Regions from separate parts of the Pseudomonas synxantha genome, predicted to be linked through region 3. Evidence: riboswitches for the same ligand, from Rfam matches in the RefSeq annotation. Region 3 holds a riboswitch; each other region holds the start of a gene.

Region 1 (10,398 bases), 310 kb from region 3:
TAGGCGGCCAGGGCCTGGTCGAGTCGCAGCCAATCGGCGTCGGTATCGGGCAGGCCGAAACGCACGCTGCTATCATGCACAAACAGGCGCAGCAGAATGCCGCGCTGGGCCATGAACTCGTGCAGGCGTTCGGCGTGCGGCGTAATCAACCACTGGAACAACGCGCAACCGCCGTGGGGCTCAAAGCCCCGGCTTTCAAGCAGTTCGAACAAGCGCTGGCCGGCTTCGATGCAGCGCTTGCGCTGGCGGGTGTGCCCGGCGGTATCGCGCAGGCACACTTGGCCCAGCACCCGTGTCGGCCCGCTGACGGCCCAGGGCCCGACCTGTTCGGCGAGCAACTTGAGCAACTTGCGTTCGGCCAGCACAAAACCCAGGCGCACACCGGCAAGGCCGAAGAACTTGCCGAATGAACGCAGCACGATCAAACCGACCTCATGGGTATGGCTGGCCAGGCTCAACTCTGGGGTAACGTCCATGAAGGCCTCGTCCACTATCAGCCAGCCACCGCGCTGGGCCAGCCGTGCATGCCAGTCCAGCAGGCGCTGCGGTGGCAGGCTCAGGCCCGTGGGATTGTTGGGGTTGACCACCACCAGCACGTCGAGGCCGTCAAGATAGAAATCGACCTCCTGCTCCTGCACTTCGCGCACCACGTAGCCGGCGCGACGCCAGGCTTCGGCGTGCTCGGCATAACAGGGCGAAAGCACGCCGACCTTGCCGGAACGCCGCAGGCGCGGCAGCAACTGGATCGCGGCCTGGGAGCCCGGCACCGGCAACAACTGGGCGGTACCGTAATAGTCGCTGGCGGCCTGCTCCAGGCCGTCGTCGCTTTCCGGCAGGCGCGCCCAGGCACGCAACGGGATCTCGGGGATCGGCCACGGCCAAGGCGCCAGGCCACTGGACAGGTCGAGCCAATCCGCCTCGGCAATCCCATACTCAATCGCGGCCTTTCGCAGCCGACCACCGTGTTCAAGCATAGATGTGTGCCCCTATGCACAGGACCAACAACCACAACCATACGCCGCGTTGCACCAGTTGCCAGCCGCGATCAATGGAATCGGCATCGGCCGGTGGACCTTCACCCAACGGCGGGCGCTGATGTACCTCGCCGTGATAAATCGCCGCACCGCCCAGCTCGACCCCCAGTGCACCGGCACCGGCGGCCATCACCGGCCCGGCGTTGGGGCTGTCCCAGGTCGGGCCCTGGACGCGCCAGCATTTGAGGGCCAAGCGGGTTTTGCCCAATAACGCGTAGGTCAAAGCCACCAGGCGCGCAGGAATATAGTTGAGCACATCGTCTATCTTGGCGGCCGCCCAGCCAAAGCGTTCGAAGCGTTCGTTGCGATAGCCCCACATGGCATCCAGGGTGTTGCTCAGGCGATAGAGCACCACCCCTGGCACACCGGCCACCACGAACCAGAACAGCGCGGCGAATATCGCGTCGCTGCCATTTTCCAGCACCGACTCAGTGGCGGCGCGGGCGACTTCAGTGCGGTCCAGTTCGCTGGTCTGGCGGCTGACCAGGTAGCTCACGCGTTTGCGCGCCTCGTCCAAGTCATCCCTGCGCAGAGCCTGGGCCACCGGGATCACATGCTCGCCCAGGCTGCGCATGCCAAGGGCGCAGTACAACGCCAGGATTTCCACGAGCCAGCCAATCAACGGCGCCCAGGACAAAGCCGTGGCCAGCAGGGTCAGCGGCACCACCGCGATAAACCACGCGGTCACGCCATGGCTGCGCCAGCCGCGTCCACCGGTATTGAAACGCTGCTCGATACGCCCGGCGAAATTGCCGAACGCCACCAGCGGATGCCAGCGCCTGGGCTCACCCAGCAGCGCATCCAGCGCCACCGCAGCGACACACAGCAAGGCCACACTCATTGACTCACTCCCCACTTGTTTTCATACAGCATGTCACTCAGCGGTCGCGGCTCGGTCCAGCCTTCAAGCTGCAACATCGGTGCCGGATAGAATTGCGCCACCGGTCCCAGGCATAACACCGCCAGGGGCTTGGCACCGGGCGGCAAGCCCAGCAGCTCGGCCAGGGCCTGGGGTTCGAACAGCGAGACCCAGCCCATGCCCAAGCCTTCCACGCGCGCCGCCAGCCATAGGTTCTGGATGGCACAGGATAACGACGCCATGTCCATTTCCGGCAAGGTACGGCGCCCGAAAATGTGGCGCTCGCGGTCGTCCATCAGGGCAGCCACCAACACTTCGGCACAGTCGCTGATACCTTCGACCTTGAGCTTCATGAACGCATCGGAGCGCTCGCCCAAGGCCTCGGCGGTGCGCACGCGCTCTTCTTCCACCAGTTGTTGAATCTGCCCACGCAAAGGTCGGTCGCTGATGCGGATAAAACGCCAAGGCTGCATCAGGCCGACGCTGGGCGCCTGGTGCGCGGCCTGGAGCAGGCGCTGCAGCAGTTCCGGGGCGACGCTGCCGCCGGTGAAGTGGCGCATGTCGCGGCGTTCGGCGATGGCGCGGTAGACAGCGTCGCGGTCGGCCTTGGGGAAGGCGTTGTCAGTCATGGCCTCATCGGGGGCAAGCCCCCTCCCACATTGGATTGGGTTTCAACTCGGTCAACTGTGGGAGCTGGCTTGCCTGCGATAACGGTCTCAAGGTCTGGCGCGAACAACGCGGCCACCGCGCCAGGATTCGACGGGAAATAAAAGTGCACGTAGGACGCGGTCATCCGCCCTTGGCGGTACACCGCTTCGGCACCGCGCCCACCGTTGGGGCTCAGGCCGCGGGCAATCGGCGCCCATTCGGTGTTGGTCAGGGAATGGTGGTAGGTGTGGCCACGCAGGACACCTTCCGGCAGTTCGACGCTTTGCAGAGCCAGGGCTGCAAGTTTCTTTTGCATCACCGCATCGCCCTGCAGCAGGCCCACCAGTTCGGCACGAGAACCGTGCACATCGGTGAGCGAATCGAGCAGGTAGAGCATGCCGCCACATTCAGCAAGCAGCGGTTTACCGGCGGCGTGATGCGCACGGATGGCCTCCAGCATCGGGACATTGGCCGACAGGGCCTGGTGGTGCAATTCCGGATACCCGCCGGGCAGATACAGACTGTCAGCTTCCGGCAGTTGGCGATCATGGATCGGTGAGAAAAAGCTCAGCTCAGCGCCCATCACCCGTAACAGGTCAAGGCTGGCGCCGTAGGTAAAGGCAAAGGCTTCGTCACGGGCCACGGCGATGCGCACGCCGGCGAGCAACGGCTCGGCCTCGATCACTGCGGGCGCGGCAAAGGTCACGGGCGGCGGCAGGGCCACTTCACAACTGCTGCCCAAGGCCTGGGCGGCGGCGTCCAGGCGCACATCGAGGTCATTCAATTCACTGGCTTGCACCAGGCCCAGGTGGCGGCTGGGCAATTCGATGCCGGTCTCTCGGGACAACGCGCCGTACCAGCGCAAGCCCTCGGTGAGGCTGCCTTCGAGCAACTGGGCATGACGCAAAGTACCGACGCGGTTGGCCAGCACGCCAGCAAACGGCAGGTCGGGTTGATAACGTGCCAGGCCCAGGGCCAGGGCGCCAAAGGTCTGGGCCATGGCGGTGCCATCGATCACGCCCAGTACCGGCACGCCGAAGTGCCGCGCCAGGTCGGCGCTGGAGGGCGTGCCGTCGAACAAGCCCATCACGCCTTCAATCAGGATCAGGTCGGCCTCCCCTGCCGCCTCCCAGAGCAGACGGCGACTTTCCTGCTCACCGACCATCCACATGTCCAGTTGATACACCGGCGCACCGCTGGCGCGCTCGTGGATCATCGGGTCGAGAAAGTCCGGCCCGCATTTGAACACGCGTACCTTGCGTCCCAGGTTGCGATGCAAACGCGCCAGCGCGGCGGTGACGGTGGTTTTGCCCTGGCCGGACGCCGGAGCGGCGATCAATACGGCCGGGCAATGACGAGGCTGATTCAAAGTTCGACGCCTTTCTGGGCCTTGATACCGGCCTGGAACGCGTGCTTGAGCATGCCCATTTCGGTGACGGTGTCGGCCATTTCAATCAGTTCGGGCTTGGCGCCGCGGCCCGTGACCACCACATGCTGCATCGGCGGGCGCGATTGCAGGTCGCTGAGTACCTGGTCCAGGTCCAGATAGCCGTGCTTGAGGGCAATGTTCAGCTCGTCCAGCACCACCAGGCCGATAGAGGCGTCTTGCAACATCGCACGGGACACGGCCCAGGCCGCCTCGGCGGCGGCAATGTCGCGCTGGCGGTCCTGGGTTTCCCAAGTGAAGCCTTCGCCCATCACATGGAAGCGCACCTGCTCGGGAAAGCGTCGGAAGAACAGCTCTTCGCCGGTGCTGTTGCGGCCTTTGATGAACTGCACCACACCGCACTGCATGCCATGGCCCATGGCGCGGGCCAGCATGCCGAAGGCCGAGCTGCTCTTGCCTTTGCCATTGCCGGTCAATACCAGCAACAGGCCGCACTCATTCGGTGAATTGGCGATGCGCTCGTCGATCACGGCTTTTTTGCGCAGCATGCGCGCCAAGTGGCGTTCGTCGCGGTCGGGGGAATCGGTCATGGCAGCTCTCCGTTGGGGCTGGACAAAAAACGGCGGGCAGGAAAAAAAAAAACAGACAGCCAAGCATCGCCCACCGTGATGCTGTTGAATGTTCAAGGCCGGTCTCCGGACTCATGAGTGGCGCGTCTTATCGAAGCAGCCGAGGGCGCGCCTTCCCATATCGCGGGCGATACAGTGGCAAACAGCACCGTCTTGACTCATTTACCGTTGCGGGGGCAGCGCCGGAATCGCGGCAACACTGTGTACAAGTGCGCTCACTCACCGGCTTCCCTGTTTCACTCTGCCGACGCGCACGCCACAGAGCACCTGGAACAAGCCGCGAAGGTTAGTGGGTTGGGGGTGGAGCGTCAATTAAAGCTGGCCTGGTACTTGAACCATCCGTACACCCTGCTTCTCTACCCTTACAGGTATCAAGGAGAAAACCATGCATAAAACCCGACTCGCCTTACTGATCATGCTCGCCGGTGGCCTCACCGCCTGCGGTGAAAGCTCTACCTTGCAGGTCTCCGACGGCACCGGGCCTGCGCCCAAGCTGCCGGAGCCGAACAAGACCCTGGTCCCCACCGTCAATATCGCCCCGGCCATTGGCTGGCCGGAGGGCGCCAAACCCACCGCCGCTGCCGGCACTCAGGTTGCCGCGTTCGCCGAGGGCCTGGATCACCCGCGCTGGCTCTACGTGCTGCCCAACGGCGACGTGCTGGTGGCCGAGACCAATGCACCACCCAAGCCGGACGATTCCAAAGGGGTGCGTGGCTGGGTAATGGAAAAAGTCATGGGCCGTGCCGGTGCCGGCGTGCCGAGCCCGAACCGCATTACGTTGCTGCGCGATGCCGATCACGATGGCGTGGCCGAAACCCGCACGGTGTTCCTGGAGAATCTCAATTCGCCCTTTGGCATGACACTGGTCGGCAACGACCTGTATGTGGCGGACTCGGATAAGTTGCTGCGCTTCCCCTATCAGCCGGGTGAAACCGCGATCAAAGCCCAGGGCACTAGGGTCGTGGACTTACCGGGCGGGCCTTTGAACCACCACTGGACGAAAAACGTGGTGGCCAGCAAGGATGGCAGCAAGCTGTATGTGAGCGTCGGCTCCAACAGCAACGTCGCCGAAAACGGCCTGGAGGCAGAGCAGGGACGCGCCGCGATCTGGGAAGTCGACCGCGCCACCGGCAAGCACCGCATTTTCGCCTCCGGGCTGCGCAACCCTAACGGCATGGCCTGGGAACCGCAGAGTGGCAAGCTGTGGACGGCAGTCAATGAACGCGATGAAATCGGCAGTGACCTGGTGCCCGACTACATCACCTCAGTCAAGGATGGCGGGTTTTATGGCTGGCCCTTCAGCTATTACGGCCAGCATGTGGATGTGCGTGTCACGCCGCAAAACCCTGATCTGGTCGCCAAGGCCATCGCGCCGGACTACGCGGTAGGCCCTCATACCGCCTCACTGGGGCTGACATTCGCCGAGGGCAATAAACTGCCCGCGCAGTTCAGCAACGGTGCGTTTATCGGCCAACATGGCTCATGGAATCGCAAGCCGCACAGTGGCTACAAGGTGATTTTCGTGCCGTTTGAAGGGGGCCAGCCAAAAGGACAGCCGGTGGATGTGCTGACGGGGTTTCTCAACAGCGATGAGAAAGCCATGGGTCGGCCGGTCGGCGTGGTGATCGACCAGCAAGGGAATTTGCTGGTGGCTGATGATGTGGGGAATAAGGTTTGGCGGGTGTCGGCAGCCAAGTAACCCATCTCAGGAGCACTATAAAACCAATGTGGGAGGGGCGGTGCGACGATTCGACTTGCTCCCGATAGCGGCCTGTCAGCTGAGTATGTGCTGACGGTTACACCGCTATCGGGAGCAAGCCCCCTCCCACATTTGGATCTATGTACGACTTAAGGGTTGCGTGCCAGATTCCCGGGCAGCACTCGCTTTGCGCTCAGATAGGCATTCTGCCAATACGCTTTGGATAGCGTATCGAGCTTCACCGTACCGCCGGTTTGCGGCGCATGCACAAAGCGCCCTTCCCCGACATAAATCCCTGCATGACTGACCCGCGAACCACCACCTGTGGCGAAGAACAGCAGATCACCGGTTTGCAGGTTCTGCTCGCTGACGTCCTGGGCACGCATCACGATCAGTTCGCGGGTAGTGCGCGGCAGGGAGATACCGGCGGCGTCGCGGAATACAAAGCCAATCAGGCCGCTGCAATCAAACCCCGAGTCCGGCGTGTTGCCGCCCCAGCGGTAGGGCGTGCCAACCAGGCCCAAGGCGCGGAAGAGCACATCTTCGGCAGCAGGCGAGAAATTCTGGGTGGCGTAGTTGAACACCGGCTTGGGCTTGACCGCTACAGGCGCGGGCGGCGGTGGGCGGCTCGCGCAGGCGCTGAGCAACGCGGCGCAAACAATAAGAATCAGGCGGGCCGAGGTCGACATGTGCAGAACAATCCTGGTCTGGATGCGGCTTTCGCTGCCGAACGTTGAAAACCAGAACGCGCAAGCAAAGCTCGCGCGAACGGATGACAACAATGTCCAGGGATTCTAGCGCTTACACGTCAAACTTCAAGTATCACTTTAACTTTACTTACTGGCGGTAACCGTAGTCGGGGCCATTGCAAGTGCGCGCTTGGCTTCGATGAAGGTTTTGCTCCAGTAGCTGTCACCCAGGTTATCGACCCGGACACCACCACTGCGGCGGCTGCTGGAGTGAATAAACTGGTTATCGCCCAAATAGATACCGGCGTGGCTGACACGCCCACGACCACTGGTACTAAAGAAAAGCAGATCGCCCGGCTTGAGGTTGTTGCGTGCGACCAACGGTGCATCCACGTTGATCATTTCGCGCGTCGAGCGAGGCAGATTCATGCCGGCTTCTTCACGAAACAGGTAGCCGATGAAGCCGCTGCAGTCGAAACCAGCTTCCGAGGTACCGCCAAAACGGTAACGTGTACCGATCAGGGACTTGCCGCGCTCAAGGATGCTGTCGGCCAGCAAAGGCAGCTGGTAAGGCTTGCTGCCGGAGAAATCGGCCAGTTCCTTTTCAGTGGTCAACTCTTCCTCATAAACAGTGGAAGACTGTGCGGCGACGAATTTTTGTTGAGTCTGTGGTTGTGGCTTCTGCTGCTCTACCACCTGCTGAGGGTGGGAGGCGCAACCAAACAACAGGGTAACGAGTGCGAGAGGCACGAGGGGTGCGAAGCGATTTAGCATGGGCACGACCGTGGCTGATGTGTAAAGAAGCCGAGACTATGCCCTCTATCACATCGATTTGCAAATTCAATCGTGATCTATGTGACTTCTGGTTTCGACCATGACATCTAAGCCGTAATTCCATTTATCGCTGCTACTGCGTGGCCTGCTGGGCTCAAGCGCAGTTTTTCTGGCGCCTGAAAAGTGCCGAACCATGGCAAATCAACCACTTACCAACCCAAGGTTTCTTTCAGGAAAGGGATCGTCAATTTCCTTTGCGCCTGCAACGACGCCTGGTCGAGCTGTTCGAGCAAATCGAATAACGCGCTCATGCTGCGGGTGCCACGGGTAAGGATGAAGTGCCCGACTTCGTCGGTCAGGTGCAGGCCGCGACGGGACGCACGCAGTTGCAGGGCACGTAACTTGTCCTCATCGGACAACGGGCGCATTTGGAAGATCAGCGCCAGGGTCAGGCGAGACTTGAGGTCAGCCAGCTTCACCGGCAGCTCGCGCGGTGAAGTCGATGCGGCGATCAGCAGGCGCCGGCCGCTGTCGCGCAGGCGGTTGAACAGATGAAACAGCGCTTCTTCCCATTCCGCTTTGCCAGCCACTGCCTGCAAGTCGTCGAGACACACCAGCTCGTACTGCTCAAGGTTGTCGAAGATGCCGATGCCGCGATCCATCAACTCAGCCAGGGGCAAGTACACCGCCGGCTCCCCCATCTGCTCGAAACGCAGGCATGCGGCCTGCAGCAGGTGGGTACGCCCCACGCCATGCTTGCCCCACAGGTAGATCAGGCTTTCAGTCCACCCGGCGTCGGCTTCGCAGAGCCGCTCGACATAGCCGAGTGCAGCGGCATTGGCGCCTGGGTAGTAGTTGATAAAGGTAGCGTCATCACGCAGACGCACACCTAGGGGCAGCTGAATCGGTTTCATGCTGACTGAACGGCTCCCATGGAACCGTTAGTGGCCTCTATCTAAAGTTTGCAAAGTTTATACCCGTGACGCCGGGCGCACAATGCAGCAGACCACAAGCAAAATCAAAGGTTTGCGTTAACCTGGTGAATTTACGCGGATTGTTTGACGCACCCGCCGCCATAAACGACAAACCCGGCCTGAGCCGGGTTTGTGACATCACGATTACAAATCAGGCTCATCAATGCCCGTGTACACGTCCGAATCCTTATACAAGTCGTGTACATGCCGTACCAGCACCATGATCACCGCCGCCACCGGCAGCGCGAGCAGGATGCCGGTAAAGCCGAACAACTCGCCACCGGCCAGGATCGCAAAGATCACCGCTACCGGGTGCAGGCCAATCCGATCACCCACCAGCAGCGGCGTCAGCACCATGCCTTCCAAGGCCTGGCCGACCATGAATACCGCGACAATCCCCAGCATCGGGTAAAGGTCGCCGCCAAACTGGAACAAGCCCGCCACCAGCGCCGCACCGATGCCAATCACAAAGCCCATGTACGGCACGATAGCCGCCAGGCCCGCGATCAGTCCGATCAACAGCCCCAGCTCCAGGCCGATCGCCATCAGACCGGCAGCGTAGATAACCCCCAAGGCCAACATCACCAGCAATTGGCCGCGGACAAATGCACCGAGCACCTCATGGCATTCGCCCGCCAGCGAGACGATGCGTTCTTCACGGTCACGGGGCAGCAGGCTGCGGATCTTGGCCATCATGATGTCCCAGTCCCGCAGCAGGTAGAAAGCCACCACCGGGATCAACACCAGGTTGGTCAACCAGCCGATCAACGCCAGGCTTGAAGCGGTCGCCTGGCTGAGCACCACACTGACGATGTCGGTGGTCTTGTCCATGTGTTCGCTGATGGCCGCCTTGACCTTGTCGAACTTCCAGAAACCATCCGCCAGCCCAAACTTGGACTGCGCCCACGGCATTGCCGTGTGCTGCAACCAGTCGAGCATCTGCGGCGCCAGTTCATAGAGGCGAAACAGCTGCTTGGCCAACATCGGCACCAGTATCAGCACCAGCGCCGTGATAATCAGCGTGAACAGCGCAAATACCGTAACCACACCCCAGGTGCGCGACATACCGGCTTTTTCCAGGCGATCCACCACGGGATCGAACAGATACGCGAGCAGCAGCGCCACCAGAAACGGCGTCAGGATCGAATGCAGCAAGAATACAAAACCGCACAGCAGGACAATCCCGCCAAGCCACACCCAACGACGCGTATCCGCCATAAACCACTCCATCTGTTATCCATCTACGCCCTCCTTCTATATAGAAGGAAGAACATCATTTACCAACGAAAACGCAGTTGCGCCTGGGGCTCAGGTGCAGCCGCCGGTTGCGTGCCATCCACCACCGGTTGTTGAACCGGGACTTCACCTGCGGGAATTTCCTGCAACTTGGCCAGGCTCAATTGAGTACGCAGCTGCTCGGCGCTGCCATTGACGCGATACACGATGCGATTGCCGTCCACTAATTGCGGTTGACCACCAAAGGGCTCCAGCAAGCGGCCCAGTGCGGCGTAGCGCTCCAGGTTCATGCCTTGCACTTCAAGCAGCTGCTCGCTGCTCACCCCCGGCTTGACCGCAAAGCGCGGCGCCAGCGTTTGGCTGACCGCCAGCAATACAGCATCGGCTAGTGCGGCAGTGTCAGCGCCCTGGGCAGTGCCCTGCTCGGCCTTGTCGCCCAGCCACAGGCGCCATTTGGCCTGCCACTGAT
Region 2 (10,398 bases), 1.4 Mb from region 3:
GGCCTCGGTCATATCGTGGACGATATGCAGCGCCTCGCGGATGCGCGGGCCACGGTCGATGATATCGCCGAGGAACACCGCCATGCGTGACGGATGGCGCCAGGTGCCACCCTGCTTGTGGTAACCCAATTGGTCGAGCAAGTGCTCAAGGGTATGAGCGCAACCGTGCACGTCACCAATCAGGTCATAACTACGCGCGGGATCGAGCATCAGTCGCCTCCACCCCCCAAGCGGCTGCCCCAGCCCAGCTTGGTACGGCACACTTCGTAGTAGTTGTGATCCAGCGGGTGGATCAAGCGCAACTTCTGTGCCTTCTTGCTCACGGTGATGGTGTCACCGGGGGCGCAGGTGAAATGATTTTGCCCGTCGCAGGAGACTTGCGGGTAAATCTGCATGTCTTTGGACACCACGATTTTCAACTCACTGTTGCCATCGACCACAATCGGTCTGCTGGACAACATATGGGGGTACATCGGCACGATCACAATGGCATCGAGCTTGGGATGCATGATCGGACCGCCTGCCGACAGCGCGTAGGCGGTCGAGCCGGTGGGGGTGGCGACGATCAGGCCGTCGGCCTTCTGGCTGCACACGAACTGACCGTCGATGTACAACTCGAACTCGATCATCCGCGTGGACTTGCCCGGATGCAGCACTACATCGTTGAGGGCATCGCCCTGGCCAATGGCCTCGCCGTGGCGGCGCACTTCGGCTTGCAGCAGGAAGCGGTTCTCCACCAGGTAATGGCCGTCGAGCACCTTGGCCACTTCGACTTCCAACTCATCGGGGCGGATATCGGTCAGAAACCCCAGGCTGCCGCGGTTGATCCCCAGCACCGGCACGTTATGCCGCGCCAGCGCACGAGCGGCGCCGAGCAGGCTGCCATCGCCGCCGACCACAATGACCATGTCGCAGACTTCGCCGAGCATCTTGCGCGACGAGGTTTGCAGGCCGTGGCCTGGGAGGATTTCAGCGATGGTGTCTTCGAGGATCACATGCAGGTGGCGCTCGAGCAGAAACTTCTTCAGTCGGCGGACGGTGTCCAACACCTGGGTACTGCCCAGGCGACCGATAATGCCGATATTGCGAAATTGCTCCATGGGGCTCCTGCGGGGTGTGGGGTGCGACCAAAAAGAACGATTATGGGCGAAAGGCCGTCTCAGGCAAAATCCTTTGTCGCCGCAGAGCCTTGATGACAATGGTTCTCAGGCACCTTGCGCACGTCTGAAAAGGCTATGCTCGGACCATGACAGTGTTCCCTGACTTGCACGCCCTGCCCCGTCAATTGCGCCACCCCGAGGTGCGCGACCTGGCGTGGGTGATACTCGCCCCGCCGATGCTCGCGCAGACACCATGGCCGCAGCGCCATCCGTTGGCCGGCAGTGACTGGGTGCAGGCGCCCCACTTGCTCGAAGCCTGGCTGCGTGACCTGGACCGTGACAGCAGTGCCTTGCAGCAATGGCTGAGCCTGTCACGCACGCGGCGCCTGGGCCTCTATTACGAACGCCTGTGGCAGTTCGCGGTGCAACATGCGCCGGGCGTGGAATTGCTGGCCGCCAACCTGCCGATCCGGCGCGCCGGGCATACCCTGGGCGAGCTGGACATGCTGCTGCGCGACCGCGATGGCGTGCACCACCTGGAACTGGCGATCAAGCTCTACCTGGGCCCTCAGGACGGCGATGGCCAAGACACCGCGCAATGGCTTGGCCCTGGCTGCCATGACCGGCTCGACCGCAAGTTGGCACACCTTGCCCAGCACCAGTTGCCGATCTCGGCACGTGCCGAGAGCCGCGAAGCCTTGGCGGCGCTGGATATCCAACAGTTCGATGCGCATTTGTGGCTGGGCGGTTATCTGCTCTATCCCTGGCCCGGCGCGGCGCAATCCCCCCTTGGCGCTCACCCGCAGCATTTGCGCGGGCGCTGGCTGCATCAACGCGACTGGCGGGACTTTGTCAGCACCACCCCGCCCGGCCGCTGGCAGCCCTTACCCCGCCATGCCTGGCTGGCACCGGCGCATTACCCGGCGGATGAGGTGTGGAGTGAAGAACAGATTCAAGGCTGGCTGGCGGACCTGGACTCGATGGCCCCGGCGCAGTTGCTGGTGCGGATGGTGCAGAGCGGTGAGGAGTGGGAGGAAGCGGAACGGTTGTTTCTGGTGGCGGATCTTTGGCCGAATGTGCCGGGGGCGGGCTGATGAAGCTGTGGTGTATTTAAAGGCCTCATCGGGGGCAAGCCCCCTCCCACATTTTGAGCACACCGCATTCCCCTGTGGGAGGGGGCTTGCTCCCGATGGCGATGGCCAAGGCACTACAAACCATCGATATGCCGATACTCCAACTGCAACCCCATCGCCAGCTCTTGAGCCCTCCCCAACCTGATCGGCCCACGCTCAATATCGATCAGCAATCCCGGGCACTCCAATCGCGGCAATGCGTCAATTGCCTTGAGCCGCCCATCGGTCATCACCAGCAACTTCTGTTGCTCCACCGGATAGCGCTTGCGCCGCGCCGCGAGCCACTCCCCGGCCTCGGCCAGTGCCGCCAGCAATGGCGTGCCGCCGCCGGCACCGAGTTGTTCCAGCCAACCCGCCAGTCCTTTGGCAGCCTTCAGGCCTTGCACCTGCCACTTCGGCGATGCGCCGCTTGCCGTCAGCAAGGCCATGCGCGCCCGTTGCCGGTAAGCATCGTCAAACAGCTGGGCCAACAACCCCTTGGCATCGGTCAACGCGCGATGGCGCCGAGTCGACGCCGAGGCATCGACGATCACCAACCACAATTCAGGCGCTGAACGACTACGCAGGTGAAACAGCAAATCGTCCCGGGATTGCGGCCGGCCGTCGAGCAAAGTGCCCGGCCAATTGATCGTGCCCTGCTGTGCGCTGCGCGCCTTGCCCTGCCTGCCGTTGTCCAGGCTGCCCGCCTGGGGCCGGGCATCCGCCCCCGCGTCAGGTCGGGGGCGGATGCCTAGGGCTTTTTTGGCCAGGCCGGCACATCGCGGCGTGCGCCGGTGGGCAAGGCCGGTGCGGGCATATCGCCCCATTGGCCCTGGCCAGGGGAGGTCTCAGACGGCTTCGACGATTGCCCTTCATTCGGCGGCGCGGCCGGTGGCGTTTGCGGCTGACGGCGATGGCGCAAGGCAAACTCGGCCACTGCATCTATGTCTTCTTCGGCGATGACTGACGCGCCACGCCAAGCCGCATGAGCCCGGGCGCCACGCAGCCAGACCAGGTCAGCGCGCAGGCCATCGACGCCTTCAGCAAAGCAGCGTTCGGTGATCCGGGCCAATGCCTGATCATCCAACGGGATGCTGTCGAGCCGTGCCCGCGCCTGGGTGCAGCGCTCGCGCAAGGCGGCCTGAGGTTCAGCCCACTGCGCGCAGAACGCCGCTGGATCGGTGTCGAAATCCAGGCGACGACGGATGATCTGCCCGCGCTCGGCAGGCAAGGTCTGCCCGCTCAGCGCCACATTGAAGCCGAAGCGGTCGAGCAGTTGCGGGCGCAACTCACCCTCCTCCGGGTTCATGGTGCCGATCAGCACAAAGCGCGCCGAATGGCGATGGGAAATGCCGTCACGTTCGATCAGGTTGGTGCCGCTGGCGGCCACGTCCAGCAGCAGGTCCACCAAGTGGTCTGCCAACAGGTTGACCTCATCCACATACAGCACACCGCCATCCGCCTTGGCCAACACGCCGGGGGAAAACTGCGCACGGCCTTCGCCCAGTGCTGCATCCAGGTCCAAGGTGCCGACCAGCCGCTCCTCGGTCGCGCCCAAAGGCAAGGTGACGAACTGCCCGCTGGCCAGCAGGTCCGCCAGGCCACGGGCCAGGGTCGACTTGGCCATGCCCCGCGGCCCTTCGATCAGCACGCCGCCGATCCTCGGGTCGATGGCAGTCAGGCACAGCGCCAGTTTCAGCTCGTCGGCGCCGACCACGGCGGACAGCGGGAAATGGGGAGTCTCAGTCATCGGCTGTCTTCTTCTATATCCAGCAACAGGTTTTCCAACGCCTCGCGATACGCCCCCGGCTCCTGCCACATGCCCCGCTGCTGGGCTTCGAGCATACGCTCGGTCATGTCCCGCAGGGCGTCGGGGTTGTGTTGCTGCACAAAGGCGCGGGTGTCAGGGTCGAGCAGGTAGGCATCGGCCAGCAGCGCGTATTGATGATCGTCGATCAGCGCGGTGGTGGCGTCGAAAGCGAACAGGTTGTCCACGGTCGCGGCCATTTCGAACGCGCCCTTATAGCCATGGCGCTTGACGCCTTCGATCCACTTGGGGTTGGCGGCGCGGGCGCGGATAACCCGGTTCAGCTCTTCCTTCAAGGTACGGATTCTGGGCAGGTCCGGCTGGCTATGGTCACCATGATAGCTGGCGGCCTTGTCACCGCTCAGGGTTTCCACGGCGGCAAGCATGCCGCCCTGGAATTGGTAGTAGTCATTGGAGTCGAGCAGGTCATGCTCGCGATTGTCCTGGTTCTGCAATACCGCCTGCACCTGGCTCAAGCGCTGGGCAAATTGCTCGCGGGCGGCGGTGCCCTCGTCGGACCCACCGTAGGCATAACCGCCCCAGTTCAGGTAGATCTCAGCCAAGTCTTCACGGCTCTGCCACAGGCGTCCGTCAATCGCGCCCTGCACACCTGCGCCATAGGCACCGGGCTTGGCGCCGAAGATGCGCCAGCCGGCCTGCTTCGCCGCGGCCTCTAAGTCCAGGCCCGACGCCTGCAACGCCTGGCGCTCGCTGCGCACCTTGGCGGCCAGCGGGTTCATGTCATCCGGTTCATCGAGGGCCGCTACCGCCTGCACCGCCGCATCGAACAGGCGAATCAGGTTGGCGAAGGCATCGCGGAAGAACCCGGACACACGCAGGGTCACGTCGACACGCGGGCGGTCCAGCAGGCTGATCGGCAGTATTTCAAAATCGTCCACCCGCTGGCTGCCGGTAGCCCATACCGGGCGCACGCCCATCAGCGCCATGGCCTGGGCGATATCGTCGCCCCCCGTACGCATGGTGGCGGTGCCCCACACCGACAAGCCAAGCTGGCGCAGGTGGTCGCCGTGATCTTGCAGATGTCGCTCAAGCATCAGGTTGGCCGACTGGAAACCGATGCGCCAGGCCGTGGTGGTCGGCAGGTTGCGCACATCCACGGTGAAGAAGTTACGCCCCGTCGGCAGTACATCCAGGCGACCGCGACTGGGCGCACCGCTGGGCCCTGCCGGTACAAACCGCCCGCCCAGGGCATCCAGCAAGCCGCGCATTTCCGCTGGGCCACAGGCGTCCAGGCGTGGCGCGACCACGATGCGCAGGCTTTCTATCACCGACTTCACGTCCTGCCAGCCGGGCTCTTCCAACTGCTCGAGGGGACCTTCCAGCGCCTGCTCGATCAGCCGCGCTGCGTACAGCTCCAGGCGTTCGCGGGTATCGCCGGCGGTGCGCCATAACTGCCCGTCGATCTTCTGCAACACGGGCGGACGCCGTCCCGTCCAGGGCTCGGCCAAGGCGCAATCGAGCGGATCAAAGCCCAGGTCGAATGCCTTGGCCAGTACCCGCAGCAGGCTCGATTGCGGGCCACGGCCGTCGCCACGGGGAATTCGCAACAAGGCCAGCAAGGTGTCGATGCGCAAGCGGCCCTCGGGTGATTCGCCAAAAACATGCAGACCGTCGCGGATCTGCGATTCCTTCAAGTCACACAGGTAGGTGTCCAGGCGCGGCAGCCAGATGTCGGCGTCAGCCTCGCTGTCCAGCTCCAGCTCCTGGTCGATGCGGGTTTCGCGCACCAGCTTGAGAATGTCTTTTTGCAGCTCAAGGGCGCGGCGCGGGTCGAGCAATTGCGCCTCGTAGTACTCGTCGGCCAACAGCTCCAGGTTACGCAACGGGCCGTAGGTTTCGGCGCGGGTCAGCGGTGGCATCAGGTGGTCGATGATCACCGCTTGGGTACGCCGCTTGGCCTGGGCGCCCTCGCCTGGGTCGTTGACAATAAACGGATAGATATTCGGCAGCGGCCCGAGCAATGCATCCGGCCAGCAGTTTTCCGACAGGCCTACGCCTTTGCCCGGCAGCCATTCCAGGTTGCCGTGCTTGCCCACATGGATCACGCCATGGGCGCCGTAGGTGTGGCGCAACCAGAAATAGAACGCCAGGTAGCCATGGGGCGGCACCAGGTCCGGGTCGTGGTACACGGCACTGGCGTCCACCTGGTAACCCCGTGCCGGCTGGATGCCGACGAAGGTCAGGCCCAGGCGCAAGCCGGCGATCATCATGCGGCCGTCGCGAAACATGGGATCGTCTTGCGCGGCGCCCCAACGTTCCAGCACAGCCTGACGATTGGACGCCGGCAAGCGATCGAACATCGCCTGGTAATCCCCCAGACCCAGGCTTTGGTGGCACGGGCGCAGGTCGAGGCTGTCCAGGTCGTTGGTGACTCCACCGAGCAGCGCATGGATCAATGCGGTGCCGCTCTCGGGAAGCACCTCTGCCACCGGGTAGCCTTCAGATTGCAAGGCACGCAGGATATTCAACGCCGCCGCCGGGGTGTCCAGGCCCACGCCATTACCAATACGCCCATCTCGGGTCGGGTAGTTGGCGAGGATCAGAGCAATGCGCTTATCGGCATTCGGCACCCGGGCCAAGTCGACCCAGCGCCGCGCCAATTCAGCGACAAAGTCCATGCGTTCAGGGACTGCGCGATAGCACACCACGTCCGACTGGCTGCGCTCGCTGCGCCAGGCCAGGTCCTTGAAGCTGATCGGCCGACTGATGATGCGCCCATCCAGCTCCGGCAAGGCAATATGCATCGCCAGGTCGCGGGGACCGAGCCCCTGTTCGCTGGCCTGCCAGCCGGGCTGGTTGTCCTGGGCGCAGATCGCCTGGATCACCGGGATATTGCGACGAAACGGGCGCAGGTGCGGGGCTTCGGGGCTGGACTGGGCAAAGCCGGTGGTGTTGAGGATTACCGCGGCTTGCACGTCGTCCAGCAGGTCCTCGACCGCCGTGAGGCAGCCGGGCTCTTTCAAGCTGGCCACCGCGATGGGCAACGGGTTGAGGCCCGCAGCCTGCAAGCGCTGGCAGAACACATCAATAAAGCCGGTATTGGCCGCCTGCAAGTGGGAGCGATAGAACAGCACGGCGGCCACGGGGAGGTCAGCGCGCCAATCCACCTGCCAGTCATTGAGGCGGGCATTGGCTTTACCAGGGTGATAGATCGCCGTACGCGGCAAGGTTTGCGGCTCGGCCCATATATAGTCGCGACCCAGATGGGCGCTGGCCAGGCAATGATAAAAATCCAGCGCGTTACCCAGGCCACCCTGGCGCAGGAAATGCCACAGGCGCTCGCGCTGTTCGGCATCAACGGTGCTCAGGCAGCTGAGCTCCGGGTCGGGGCGGTCATCCCCCGGCACCAAAATCAGCGTGACGCCGCGCTCGGCCAGTTCCACCAGGCGCTCTATGCCGTAGCGCCAGTAACCAATGCCGCCATGCAAGGAAATCAGAATCACCTTGGCGTGCCGCAACACCTCATCGACGTACAGGTCGACGGAGGCATGGTTTTGCACCTGCATCGGATTGGCCAGGCGCAGACTCGGGTAATCCTCGGGCAACTGCTGGGCTGCTTCGGCGAGCAGCGCCAGGCTGGAGTCGCCGCTGCACAGGATCACCAGTTCAGCAGGGGTTTGGCCAAGGTCGGCAATATTGTCGTCCGCGACGAAACCACCGGGTTGGGTCCTGAGCAGGTGCATGGTTAAACGCTGAGGGCAGCGCGCAATTGCGCTTCAAGGCCGGCGGCGTCCAGCTCCTGGCCGATCAGCACCAGGCGCGTGGTACGTGCTTCTTCCAAGCCCCAGGCACGGTCGAAGTGTTTGTCGAAGCGCGTGCCCACGCCCTGGATCAACAGGCGCATCGGTTTGTTCGGGATCGCGGCGAAACCTTTGACGCGCAGGATGCCGTGCTGCACCACCAATTGAGCCAGGGCGTCGAGCAACAGCGCTTCTTCGGCTTGGGGCAGGTCGATGGAGATCGAGTCAAAGGCATCGTGATCGTGATCGTCTTCACCTTCATGATGATGATCGTGATGGCTGTGGCGAGCGTCAATGTGCTCCTCGGAGCCTGCGCCCAGGCCAATCAGCACGTCCAACGGCAGGCGACCGCTGCTGGCTTCGATGACCTTCACTGCTGGCGGCAGCTCCTCGGCGACTTCCAGGCGCACGCGGGCCAGGTCTTCGGCGCTGATCAGGTCGGCTTTGTTGAGGATCACCAGGTCGGCGCTGGCCAGTTGATCGGCGAACAGTTCATGCAATGGCGACTCGTGGTCCAGGTTCGGGTCGAGTTTGCGCTGGGCGTCGACTTGATCCGGGAACGCGGCGAAGGTGCCGGCGGCCACGGCCGGGCTGTCGACCACGGTGATCACTGCGTCGACAGTGCAGGCGCTGCGGATTTCCGGCCACTGGAAGGCTTGCACCAGTGGCTTTGGCAGGGCCAGGCCCGAGGTTTCGATGAGGATATGGTCAAGGTCGCCGCGGCGGGCAACCAGTTCGCGCATCACCGGGAAGAACTCTTCCTGCACGGTGCAGCACAGGCAACCGTTGGCGAGTTCGTACACGCGGCCATTGGCTTCTTCTTCGGTACAACCGATGGCGCACTGCTTGAGGATTTCACCGTCAATGCCCAGCTCGCCGAATTCGTTGACGATCACCGCAATACGACGGCCCTGGGCGTTGTCGAGCATATGACGCAACAAGGTGGTCTTACCCGAGCCAAGGAAGCCGGTAACGATGGTGACAGGGAGTTTGGCCAGTGTTTTCATCGGATGCCCTTTGGGGCGGGCATACGGGACGACAGGCCCTGCGGCGGCGCGCAGCAGCGGATTTCGTCACCGGATCACCCCGCCCGGTTGAATTGGAAAATCAGTGACGAGGCAGGTCTCCTGGCTTGGGGCGTACAGGTCTTGCGACCAACGCTGACTGCGCCTTCCCGCCGTCTCGGCAGTGGCGTGGCAGTCAACTGAACCCTTCACAGTTGCGGGGGCAGCCGCGGCTTGAACCGCGTTCCCTTCTTAGCTTCGGCCTGGGCCGAAGAACCTCGAACGGGCAAGGCTACGCAGTGCGGGAGAACGGGTCAATGTTGATCGCTCATCCGACATCGAGAAACGCCGAAACCACACAGGCAGCGGCCGGCCTGTTGAAGCGACTACTCCCTAGCCGCTGGCATGCTGCTTCTTTTTTAGGAATAGGCCCACTTAACCGGAACATTACTAATGATGTCGGGTGTATTTATCGGACCGTGGCTTTTGAGAAAAAAGTCAAAACGGCCGTTGCCCGTCAGATCAATAGCCAACCTCGACTGGTTGGTGTGGCGGTTGTAACCCAGAACAGCTTGACCAGGTTCGCCCGATAGCCGCCTTACAAACGTCAAGGCGCCAATACCGGCGTTTTTCAACAAGACCGAAATGTCGATTTTGTCGGTGCCACTCTCAAAGTCCATGATCAGGTCAGGATTTTCCAACGTGGAATCGCTGGCGTGGTCATAAGCAAAGGTATCCGCCCCCCCTGCCCCCCTCAGCCAATCGGCGCCCGCTGCCCCCTTGAGCACATTGTCCGCATCGTTCCCGATGATCGCATCATGACCAGAACCGCCGATTGCGTTTTCAACCGTAACGCCTTTGGCAATAGAAACATTCCCCCGTAACCCTCCAACATCGGAATAGGATTCAGCGTTGAGGTTGACGGTCTGGTTTTGGCGATATCTGGAAAAATCCAATGTGTCGTTACCTCCACCGTCCCACACGCAGAATAATGCCGTATTCCTGGGATGATCGAGTTGATAATAGTCTCGACCCGAATTGGAGTTAAAACCGTAGGTGGTGTCTGAATTACGTGTTCTATAGTTGGCACCATATACCCGCTGGGCAGCAGCAATATCACCCATCAATGGTGCAGCAGAGTACCTTCCCTTAAGGTTCTGACCACTTAAGTTGGCATCGAAGTAGCTCATGACAGTATGGCCACGAGTATCCTGGGCATAGACGGCGTCGCGATAGTAACTGGGGTAGGTGGAATCGCCGCTATTGTCATAGTCCGCTGGATGCAAAAGCCCCAGTCCATGCCCTATTTCATGGGTAAGCGTATATCGGCCGTGATTGTTAAGTGCAGGCGCAGCATTCGTGCCAAAACGGGGATTCATGAGGACTTTACCGTCTCCACCTGGCAATTGGGCGAATGCAACCCGGGGCACCTCACTGTTGGAAAAAGCCAGGTGCCCTTCCCCACGGCCAGTACGCTCTTCGAAAGACACGTTCGCCACATCGGCCCAGGACTGCATGGACAGTCTGGCCTGGCTTTTCTGGGTGGCATTGAACGCTGTCTCCCCTTGCCCGTGGGTATCGAATGTATAGGAGACTTGCGTGACGCCATCACCA
Region 3 (10,398 bases):
CCGGAGGAGGTCCTGGAGCAGGCGCAGGTGGTGGGGATCACCCGGATCGAGGTGGTATGAGGCCGAAAATCCAGGTCGTCACCCTGGCTGATCTGCCCGAAGTCCTCAGCTTCGCGTTGCAGGCACGTGATGAACTGTTCCCAAAGCTCAGCGCAACCGGGATACCGGATGACCTGGCGCAGTTCGAAACTATTTACCTGCAGGGCGACGGGCAGTTTCTGATTGCTCGTGCCGAAGGCCAGATCGTTGCGGCGGTGGGTTACCTGCCGTACGACGGCCGCTTTGCACAGTTGAACTACCAGGGCTGCAAGACAGTGGAGGTGGTGCGCCTGTACGTACATCCGGCATTTCGTCGCTGCGGCCTGGCGGGTGAGCTATACCGTTCCCTGGAAGCGCTGGCGCGGGCGGACGGGGTGGAGGTGGTTTACCTGCATACCCACCCGTTTCTCCCCGGGGCGATTGATTTCTGGATCCGGCAAGGATTCGAGGTGGTGAATGTGGAAGCTGACCCGGTATGGCAGACCACCCATATGCACCGGTCTCTGTAGATCAAATGTGGGAAGGGCGGTACGCCGCCGCCGGCCTGACTGACACGCCTCGGTCAAATGTGGGAGGGGGCTTGCCCCCGATGGCGGTGGGTCAGCCCCAGGTGTATTCACTGACACTCCCTCATCGGGGGCAAGCCCCCTCCCACATTTGTCCCAGGTGTGTCAGGTAGGGCGTTGCTGCGGTCTGGCGGGTGAGCTATACCGTTCCCTGGAAGCGCTGGCGCGGGCGGACGGGGTGGAGGTGGTTTACCTGCATACCCACCCGTTTCTCCCCGGGGCGATTGATTTCTGGATCCGGCAAGGATTCGAGGTGGTGGATGTGGAAGCTGACCCGGTATGGCAGACCACCCATATGCACCGGTCTCTGTAGATCAAATGTGGCAGGGGCGATGCGACGATTACGGGTACGCCGCCGCCGGCCTGACTGACACGCCTCGGTCAAATGTGGGAGGGGGCTTGCCCCCGATGGCGGTGGGTCAGCCCCAGGTGTATTCACTGACACTCCCTCATCGGGGGCAAGCCCCCTCCCACATTTGTCCCAGGTGTGTCAGGTAGGGCGTCGCTGCGGTCTGGCGGGTGAGCTATACCGATCGCTGGAAGCGCGGGCGCGGGCGGACGGGGTGGAAGTGGTTTACCTGCATACCCACCCGTTTCTGCCCGGGGCGATTGATTTCTGGATCCGGCAAGGATTCGAGGTGGTGAATGCGGAAGCTGACCCGGTATGGCAGACCACCCATATGCACCGGTCTCTGTAGATCAAATGTGGCAGGGGCGATGCGACGATCACGGGTACGCCGCTGGCGGCATAACTGACACACCTCGGTCAAATGTGGGAGGGGGCTTGCCCCCGATGGTGGTGGGTCAGCCCCAGGTGTATTCACTGACACTCCCTCATCGGGAGCAAGCCCCCTCCCACATTTGTCCCAGGTGTGTCAGGTAGGGCGTCGCTGCGGTCTGGCGGGTGAGCTATACCGATCGCTGGAAGCGCGGGCGCGGGCGGACGGGGTGGAAGTGGTTTACCTGCATACCCACCCGTTTCTGCCCGGGGCGATTGATTTCTGGATCCGGCAAGGATTCGAGGTGGTGGATGTGGAAGCTGACCCGGTATGGCAGACCACCCATATGCACCGGTCTCTGTAGATCAAATGTGGCAGGGGCGATGCGACGATTACGGGTACGCCGCCGCCGGCCTGACTGACACGCCTCGGTCAAATGTGGGAGGGGGCTTGCCCCCGATGGTGGTGGGTCAGCCCCAGGTGTATTCACTGACACTCCCTCATCGGGGGCAAGCCCCCTCCAACATTTTTGACCGAGGTGTTTCAGGTCAGGTAGGGCGCAGGCGCAGGATTTGCGCGCCGTCGAACGGGTCTGTGAGGTAATGCCCCTGCACCCCGAATGTCTCTTGCAGGCGCTCTGGCGTCAGCACCTCCAACGGCGTACCCAGCGCCACCAATCGTCCGCGATCCAGCACGGCCAGGCGATTACAGGTCAGCGCCTGGTTCAGGTCATGCAGGGCAATCAAGGTGGTCACCGGCAAGCCTTGCACGCCTTTCAAGATCGCCAGTTGATGCTGGATATCCAGGTGATTGGTTGGCTCATCCAGCAACAGAATCCGCGGTCGTTGCGCCAGGGCTCGGGCGATGTGCACGCGTTGGCGTTCGCCGCCGGAGAGGCTGCGCCAGGCACGGTGGCTCAGGTGGGTGGCGTCTACGTCGTGCAGGGCCTGGCGGACGATGGCGTCGTCTTCGCTAGACCACGGGCTCAGCGCCGACAGCCATGGCGTGCGGCCCAGGGCCACGGCGTCGAACACGCGGATGGCATCGTCAGTGTCAGCCTGCTGTTCCACCACCGCCAGCTGTTGCGCGATGGCGCGGCGCGACAGCTCACCCAGGCGCTTGGCACCCAGGCGTACTTCACCACTGGCCGGGGCGCGCAAGCCGGCGAGCAATTTGAGCAGGGTGGATTTGCCCGAGCCGTTGGGCCCGACGATGCCGAGGGTTTCCCCTTGCTGCACGTCCAGGTGAACATCGCGCAGCAACTCAGCGTCTCGCACCTTGAAACCCAGGCCGGTGCAACTGAGCACACTCATCGCGCGTTCCTGCGGCCAATCAGGATCAGCGCAAACACCGGTGCGCCCACCAACGCCGTGACCACACCGACGGGAATCACCTGGCCCTTGATCAAGGTGCGCGACAGCACATCGGCCGCAATCAAGAACAACGCGCCGCCAAGAGCGCTCGCCGGCAGCAACCGCGAATGCCCGGTGCCCAGCAGCAGGCGCACCGCATGGGGAATCACCAGGCCGACAAAACCGATGGAGCCAACGATGGACACCATCACCGCCGTCACCAGCGCAGCGCAGGCCACCAGCACAAATTGCACGCGGCGCACCGGAATGCCCAGGGACGCCGCCGAGTCGCTGCCGAAGGTAAAGGCATCCAATGCGCGGCGATGCCACAGGCACACCGTCAGCCCAACGATCGCCACCGGCACCGCCAGCCACACCGACGGCCAGCGCACACCGCTGAGGTTGCCCAGCAGCCAGAACATAATGCCGCGGGCTTGCTCGGAGCTGGCCGACTTGGTGATTAGGAACGCGGTCAAGGCATTGAACAATTGCGAGCCGGCGATGCCCGCAAGGATGATTTGCCCGGTGCCGCTGGACGAGCCACTGGCCCGCGCCAGCAGGATCACCAGCGCAAACGCTGCCATTGCCCCTACAAATGCCCCCGCCGACAGCGACACCAGCCCGCCGCCCACACCAATCAAGGCGACCAGGACCGCGCCGGTCGACGCGCCGGCACTGATGCCGAGCAAGTAAGGATCAGCCAGCGGGTTACGCAGCAACGATTGCAGGATCACGCCACAGGTCGCCAACCCCGCACCGCAGGCAGCGGCCACCAGGGCGCGGGTCAGGCGATAGTTCCACACCACGCCTTCATCGATGGGGTCGAGCACGAAGCCCGCGGCCCACAGCTTGTTGGCGAGCACCTGGAGCACCACCTGTGGCGAGATGGCGGTCTCGCCGATGGCCACGCCGGCGAGCAGGGCGAGCAACAGCAGTGTGAGGGCGAGCAGGGTCCGTATCATTTCGGCAGGTCGTAGCCGTCGATGGCGGCGGCCAGTTGTTCCAGGCCATCGAAGGTGCGCAGGCTGGCCTGCAGCGCCAGGGCATCGAGGATGATGATGCGGTTGTTTTTCACCGCGTCCATGTTGCGGGTCACCGGGTCGTTGCGCAGGAAGGCGAGTTTCTTCTCGTGGTCGTCGGCGGGGTAGCGGCGCCGATCCATGCGTGCGATCACCAGGAACGTCGGGTTGGCCTTGGCAATGGTTTCCCAGCCGACGGCGGGCCATTCTTCATCGGACTGCACCACATTGCGCAGGCCGAGGGTTTGCAACATGAACTGCGGAATACCCTTGTGCCCGGCCACGTACGGATCGCTGGCCATTTCGGCGCTGGAGAACCACACCAGCGCGCTGGCTTGCTTCAAGCCTTTGCCTTGCGCGGTGGCGATGGACTTGGCCAGGCGCGCCTGTAGTTCGTCGTTGAGCTGCTGGCCGCGATCCTGGACGTCGAAAATCTGCGCCAGTTGGCGGATGCTTTTATAAATCGTGTCGATGCGGAACGGCTCCAGACGCGTGCCGTCGGCACCCACCAGGTTGTCCTTGCCTTCGCAGTCCGAGGGCAGCAGGTAGGTGGGGATCTGCAGTTCATGGAATTGCTCGCGGGTGCCGACCACGCCTTGTGGCCCCACCACCCATTCCAGCTCGGCGGCCACCAGTTGCGGGCGCTTGGCGATCACCGCTTCGAAGCTCGGCTCGTTGTTGGCCAGGCGCTCGATGGTGGCGTCCTGTGCCTTGTACTGCGCCAACACGTTGTTGAACCACAGCGAAGTGCCAACCACTTTATCGCCCACGCCCAAGGCGTAGAGCATCTCGGTGGCGGCCTGGCCGATGGTTACGCTGCGTGCAGGCGCGTGCTGGAAGGTCAGGGTACTGCCGCAGTTTTCCAGGGTCAGCGGGTAATGGGTGGGCGTGGCCTGGGCCATTGCACAGGCACCCAAGCCTGCGATCAGGGCGGTAACGCGTGGCAGCATGGGGTGATCTCCGAGTGCAGCAGGGGCGGTACGGCTCGGAAATACAGCCTCGAACGCTGCCGATCGGGCAGGCAAGGATGTCCTTCCCGGACACCCCGCCGGTTAGTGGTTTTGCTGGGCCGGCAGGTCTCCTGACTGATGCGTCGTCGCCTCGCTCCCGCCTTCCCGGACAGGGTCCAGTGGCAGTGGGGAGCAGGCTCGGCACCTACAGTTGCGGGGGCAGTTTCGATTGACGTCGCGGGCGGCGTTTCGAATTCCCTATTAGTCCCATACGGGAACCGGCGGCGGTATGGTAGTCGATCAGGCCCTGTAGGAGCGAGCTTGCTCGCGAAGGTCGCTAACGATAACGCGGGGAACCTGATGCTCCGCGGCGCTCTCAGGTGCTTCGCGAGCAAGCTCGCTCCTACAATGGGCCGCTCTCAGAGTCGTATGTCTTGGGGGCCGCGGATCAGCGCTTCAATCCGCGTACCTGTCGCACGTTCTTCATTGCTGAACCCGTCATAGTCGGCCAGGTTGGCGAAGCGGATGCCGGTCAGTTGCTCGATCTGGATCACGCTGCGCTGGTAGGTGCGAAGCTGGCCGAACACCAGGTCGAGCTGCCCCAGCTCACGGCTTTGGTCGATCATGTAGGCGCTGGCGGAGGGTTTGCCGTCGTCGCTGAGGTAAGCCACGACTTTCCAGAACGCCTTGGGGATTTTCACCCCACGATAAAGTCGGTCGTCATCGGCGAATACCGGGCCGGTAAACACCGTGGCCCGGGCTTTCCAGCGTTGGGTGTTGTCAAGAATGTAGTCTTCGAGTTCCAGCCAGGTCTTCTGGTTGAAGCCGCTCATTTGCGGCGAGCAGTTGGTGAAGTGGAAGGTGTCGAAGTTGGCGGTGTTGGCCTCGTCGCCCCAGTTGGGGTCCTGGCGCCGCACCAGGTGGCCGCGGTCCAGGCCATTGCTGGCGTAAAGGTCTTCACCTACCTGCGCATCCAGGGGCAGGCGACCATCGTAGGCCCAAGTGTCGTTGCTGCGCGTGATGTCCACGTGCTTTGAGCCGTCGATATTCACCCCCACGTAGAGCGCCAGTCGTCGGGAACGCGACATAGTGATGGAGAAATGCGTGTAGTCCAGGCGCTTGGGTTGCACGTCGCTCGACAGTGGCTCGCCGACCGTGGGCCATGGCACCACGAAGTCGCTGAGGAAATCATGGGCATAGCCAGCGCGGTTTTTGAGGTCCTTGGCCGCGGTGACGCGCGGTGTCGCGGTTCTGGCTTCCAGCAGGGTGGGGCTGAGCGCGACCAATGGGCGCAGGTCGGAAAGCCTGGGGCGGTGGGAAAGGTCGATTTTGGCTGTGCGGGCGGGCATGGGCATGTTCCTTATGGGCCTCGGATAAACACCACTGCAACACAAACTCATGACAATTTGGCCCAGGTGGCGAACACAGGGCTATCCTGAAACCGCTACCGGACGTTCATCACACGCCAAAAAGGAGCCAGCTTATGTGTGTTCGCCAGCCGCGCAACCCGATTTTCTGTCTGATCCCACCCTATATGCTCGACCAGATCGCCCGCCACGGGGATAAAGCCCAACGGGAAGTCGCATTACGCACTCGGGCCAAGGACAGCACGTTCCGCTCGTTGCGCATGGTCGCGGTACCCGCCAAGGGCCCAGCCCGCATGGCGTTGGCCATGGGCGCCGAGAAACAGCGCTCGATCTACAGCGCTGAAAACACCGACAGCCTGCCTGGCAAGCTGATCCGCGGCGAAGGGCAACCGGCCAGTGGCGATGCCGCAGTGGACGAAGCCTATGAAGGCTTGGGCGCGACCTTCGATTTTTTCGACCAGGTATTCGACCGCAATTCCATCGACGATGCCGGCATGGCCCTGGACGCCACGGTGCACTTCGGCCAGGACTATAACAACGCGTTCTGGAATTCGACCCAGATGGTCTTCGGCGACGGTGACCAGCAGTTATTCAATCGCTTCACCGTGGCGCTCGACGTGATTGGCCATGAGTTGGCCCATGGCGTTACCGAGGATGAGGCCAAGCTGATGTACTTCAACCAGTCCGGCGCGTTGAACGAGTCGCTGTCCGACGTGTTCGGTTCACTGATCAAGCAGTATGCGTTGAAGCAAACCGCCGAGGAGGCTGATTGGTTGATCGGCAAAGGGTTGTTCACCAAGAAGATCAAGGGCACCGCTCTGCGCTCGATGAAAGCCCCAGGCACTGCGTTTGATGACAAGCTGCTGGGCAAGGACCCGCAGCCGGGTCACATGGATGATTTTGTACAGACATACGAGGACAATGGCGGGGTGCATATCAATTCCGGCATTCCCAACCACGCGTTCTATCAGGTGGCAACCAAGATTGGCGGGTTCGCCTGGGAGCGTGCAGGGCGCATCTGGTATGACGCACTGCGGGATGCGCGGCTGCGACCGAACTCGGGGTTCCTGCGTTTTGCGCGTATTACCTATGATGTGGCCGGGCGTCTTTACGGCGCGAACAAGGATGAACAGAAAGCGGTCAAGGAGGGGTGGAAAGCCGTGGGCATCAATGTTTGACCAGCCGCTTGGGCGGCGAGGAACAGCCATGCGAATCTCAATCAAGGAAAGCGGTGGGCCGGCGTTTTTTCCGGGGCTGGCCAAGCCGCGTACGGTAGAGCTGGAGAAGCTACCCGAGCCGGACCAGCAGGAATTGCGGCAACTGATCGAAGCTTCGGATTTTTTTCAGTTGCCACAAAGCACCGTGCCCGAAGCCGGTAACCCCGACCGAGTGCACTACACCCTGACAGTGGCGGAGGGCGAGCGTGAGCACACGGTCTGTGTGCTCGCGCCGGTGAAGTCGCAGGCGTTGGAAGGGTTGGTGCAATGCGTGCGACGGCACATCCGCAGTTGATGCACGACTGGGGTTGCTGCGCAGCCAGCGCAGTCGCCCCTGTCTGGCTATTTGCGATCCAGCCACACTGTCTGCGCATTGCAGAACTCGCGTACGCCGAAGTGCGACAGCTCGCGGCCGAACCCGCTTTTCTTCACACCGCCAAACGCCACCCGAGGGTCTGACACGCTGAACGCGTTGACGAATATCCCGCCGGTGTCCAGTTGCTCGGCAATATCGCGGGCCTTGGCTGAGTCGGTGGTGAAGATGCTGGCGGTGAGGCCAAACTCGCTGTCATTGGCCAGGGCCACAGCATGCTCGGCATCGCGGGCGGTAATGATCGACGCCACGGGTCCGAACAACTCCTGCTTGAACGAGGTCATCTGATCGGTGACGCCGGCCAGCACGGTCGGTTCATAGTAATTGCCCGCGCCTGGGACTTTGTTGCCGCCCAGCAGCAGGGTCGCGCCTTCTTCCAGGGTCGCCTGGACCTGGCCGTGCAGTTCGTCGCGCAGGTCGAAGCGGGCCATGGGGCCGATATAGGTAGTGTTCAATGTCGGGTCGCCCATCACCAGGGCGCGGCTGGCCTCAAGGAATTTGGCGGTGAAGGCTTCTACCACCCCAGCTTCAATGATCAGGCGCTTGGCGGCGGCGCAGACTTGGCCGCTGTTCTGGAAACGGCCGATCACGGCGGCTTGCACAGCAGCGTCGAGGTCAGCGTCGTTGAGCACGATAAACGGATCGGAGCCGCCCAGTTCCAGCACGCATTTCTTCAGCGCGGCGCCGGCCTGGGAGCCAATGGCGATACCGGCGCGCACGCTGCCGGTGAGGGTCACGGCGGCGATACGTGGGTCAGCGATGGCGCTGGACACGCCGTCCTGGGTCACGTTGATCACTTCGAATACGCCTTCAGCGAAACCGGCTGTGCGCAACGCTTGCTGGATCAGGTAGGCGCTGCCCATCACGTTCGGCGCGTGTTTGAGCACGTAAGTGTTGCCGGCGAGCAAGGTCGGCACGGCGCCGCGCAGCACCTGCCAGACCGGGAAGTTCCACGGCATCACCGCGAGGATCGGGCCCAGCGGGCGGTATTCGATCCGGGCGCTGCCGTTGTCTACCAGGGTCGGCTCAGGGGCGAGCATGGCCGGGCCATGAGCGGCGTACCACTCGCTGAGTTGGGCGCATTTTTCGATCTCGGCGCGGGCCTGGGCGATGGGCTTGCCCATTTCCAGGGTGATCATTTGCGCCATGGCTTCGGCTTGCCCGCGCAAGGCGGCGGCCAGGGCCAGCAGCAATTCTGCGCGTTGGCTGACCGGCTGGCGGCGCCAAGTGCGGAACGCGCTGGCCGAACGGGTGAGGGCGGCGTCCAACTGTGCCGCGGTTTCATAGGCATAGCTGGCGACTGTTTCGCCGTTGGCGGGGTTGATCGACAAGGCGTGGGTCTGGTGGGTCATTGCGTTCATGGCACCGTCCGGCTGAATAAGTGGAATGGGGCCAGCGTACGGGGCTGTATCTTTTCTGGAAACTGAATAATATTAAGCAATACATTCACGATTGGAGAATGAAGTGGATCTGGTGCAGCTGGAAATTTTCAAGGCCGTTGCCGAGCAAGGCAGTATCAGCGCTGCCGCGCAGCTGATTCATCGGGTGCCGTCAAACCTCACCACGCGCATCAAGCAATTGGAACAGGACCTGGGCGTGGAGTTGTTTATCCGCGAGAAAAGCCGTTTGCGCCTGTCCCCGGCCGGTTGGAATTTCCTCGGTTATACGCGGCGTATTCTCGACCTGGTGCAAGAGGCCCGCGCTACGGTGGCGGGGGAGGAGCCTCAAGGGGCGTTTGCCCTGGGCTCCCTGGAGAGCACGGCGGCGGTGCGCATCCCCGCCTTGCTGGCGGCGTATAACCAGCAGTACACCAAGGTCGAGCTGGACCTGAGCACGGGACCGTCAGGTACCATGATTGAAGGCGTGTTGTCCGGGCGGCTGACTGCGGCTTTCGTTGACGGACCGGTGCTGCATTCCACCCTGGAAGGCGTGGCGGTGTTCGAAGAGGAGATGGTGGTGATTGCGCCGCTGCATCACGCGCCGATCACCCGTGGCCTGGATGTGAATGGCGAAAACATCTATACGTTTCGCTCCAACTGTTCGTACCGGCACCACTTCGAGCGCTGGTTCTCACAGGATGGCGCGATGCCGGGCAAGATCTTCGAGATCGAGTCCTACCACGGCATGCTTGCCTGCGTCAGCGCCGGGGCCGGGCTGGCGCTGATGCCGCGCAGCATGCTTGAGAGTATGCCGGGGTGTGCGGCGGTGAGTGTGTGGCCGTTGACGGACAGCTTCCGCTTACTGAATACCTGGCTGATCTGGCGCCGGGGCACTGTGTCACAGAGCCTGAACAGTTTCGTAAAACTGCTGGAAGAACGCGGCCTGGCAGCCGCCTGAGTTCAATGTGGGAGGGGGCTTGCTCCCGATAGCGATGTTTCAGCTAACGAATACTTGGCTGAAAGAATGCAATCGGGAGCAAGCCCCCTCCCACATTTTGTTCTTCATCAGCCGCCAAATTGGAAGGTGCCCATGGCCAATTTGGCCATGATCGCCGTCGCACCCAGTTGCACCAGCCACAACGCCAAACCACCGAGGAACACCCCCAGCGCCACTTGCAGCACCAGGCTCTTCTGGCGTTTGGCTTGCGGTGCACGTGGGGCGTAATCGTGCAATTCGTCGCGGTCGGCACGCAGATCCAGGTCATCGTTTCTCATAGGGCTCTCACAGCAAAGGGGCGGTCAAGGTTCAGTCTAGGGGCTGGGCACAAAAAAGGGGAAGCCATGGCTTCCCCTTCTGTGCAACGCCAGCAGGTTTACAGCACCTGAACGATTGCTTGTGTGACCGCACCAATGTTCG

The links. Region 3 has a riboswitch for cobalamin ahead of BLU48_RS05250 (ABC transporter substrate-binding protein). Riboswitches for the same ligand answer to the same signal wherever they lie in the genome.
Positions count from the first base shown of each region.
Region 1: linked by a shared signal. The riboswitch ahead of cobO (cob(I)yrinic acid a,c-diamide adenosyltransferase) and the one ahead of BLU48_RS05250 (ABC transporter substrate-binding protein) in region 3 are both predicted to bind cobalamin.
Region 2: linked by a shared signal. The riboswitch ahead of cobW (cobalamin biosynthesis protein CobW) and the one ahead of BLU48_RS05250 (ABC transporter substrate-binding protein) in region 3 are both predicted to bind cobalamin.

Region 1 covers NZ_LT629786.1:789,081-799,478, reverse strand. Annotated here, with positions in the region: gene cobD (threonine-phosphate decarboxylase CobD) at 1-974, opposite strand, end outside; gene cbiB (adenosylcobinamide-phosphate synthase CbiB) at 967-1,875, opposite strand; gene bluB (5,6-dimethylbenzimidazole synthase) at 1,872-2,522, opposite strand; gene BLU48_RS03815 (cobyrinate a,c-diamide synthase) at 2,519-3,910, opposite strand; gene cobO (cob(I)yrinic acid a,c-diamide adenosyltransferase) at 3,907-4,518, opposite strand; cobalamin riboswitch at 4,598-4,843, opposite strand; gene BLU48_RS03805 (PQQ-dependent sugar dehydrogenase) at 4,943-6,256, shown strand; gene BLU48_RS03800 (C40 family peptidase) at 6,406-6,945, opposite strand; gene BLU48_RS03795 (C40 family peptidase) at 7,090-7,719, opposite strand; gene hda (DnaA regulatory inactivator Hda) at 7,929-8,633, opposite strand; gene BLU48_RS03785 (AI-2E family transporter) at 8,838-9,911, opposite strand; gene BLU48_RS03780 (DUF2066 domain-containing protein) at 9,971-10,398, opposite strand, start outside.
Region 2 covers NZ_LT629786.1:2,523,384-2,533,781, forward strand. Annotated here, with positions in the region: gene BLU48_RS11950 (metallophosphoesterase) at 1-213, opposite strand, end outside; gene BLU48_RS11955 (NAD(+) kinase) at 210-1,100, opposite strand; gene BLU48_RS11960 (DUF1853 family protein) at 1,247-2,194, shown strand; gene BLU48_RS11965 (vWA domain-containing protein) at 2,308-2,910, opposite strand; gene BLU48_RS11970 (ATP-binding protein) at 2,964-3,962, opposite strand; gene cobN (cobaltochelatase subunit CobN) at 3,959-7,723, opposite strand; gene cobW (cobalamin biosynthesis protein CobW) at 7,726-8,787, opposite strand; cobalamin riboswitch at 8,881-9,080, opposite strand; gene BLU48_RS11985 (M10 family metallopeptidase C-terminal domain-containing protein) at 9,204-10,398, opposite strand, start outside.
Region 3 covers NZ_LT629786.1:1,102,751-1,113,148, forward strand. Annotated here, with positions in the region: gene BLU48_RS05215 (hypothetical protein) at 1-60, shown strand, start outside; gene BLU48_RS05220 (GNAT family N-acetyltransferase) at 57-548, shown strand; partial or broken gene BLU48_RS05225 (GNAT family N-acetyltransferase) at 721-918, shown strand; partial or broken gene BLU48_RS05230 (GNAT family N-acetyltransferase) at 1,106-1,303, shown strand; partial or broken gene BLU48_RS05235 (GNAT family N-acetyltransferase) at 1,491-1,688, shown strand; gene BLU48_RS05240 (ABC transporter ATP-binding protein) at 1,873-2,637, opposite strand; gene BLU48_RS05245 (FecCD family ABC transporter permease) at 2,634-3,638, opposite strand; gene BLU48_RS05250 (ABC transporter substrate-binding protein) at 3,635-4,645, opposite strand; cobalamin riboswitch at 4,750-4,943, opposite strand; partial or broken gene BLU48_RS32190 (outer membrane lipoprotein carrier protein LolA) at 4,967-5,056, shown strand; gene BLU48_RS05260 (DNA/RNA non-specific endonuclease) at 5,065-5,994, opposite strand; gene BLU48_RS05265 (M4 family metallopeptidase) at 6,129-7,190, shown strand; gene BLU48_RS05270 (protealysin inhibitor emfourin) at 7,219-7,524, shown strand; gene BLU48_RS05275 (aldehyde dehydrogenase family protein) at 7,572-8,963, opposite strand; gene ptrR (putrescine utilization regulator PtrR) at 9,067-9,939, shown strand; gene BLU48_RS05285 (hypothetical protein) at 10,047-10,256, opposite strand; gene BLU48_RS05290 (amino acid aminotransferase) at 10,355-10,398, opposite strand, start outside.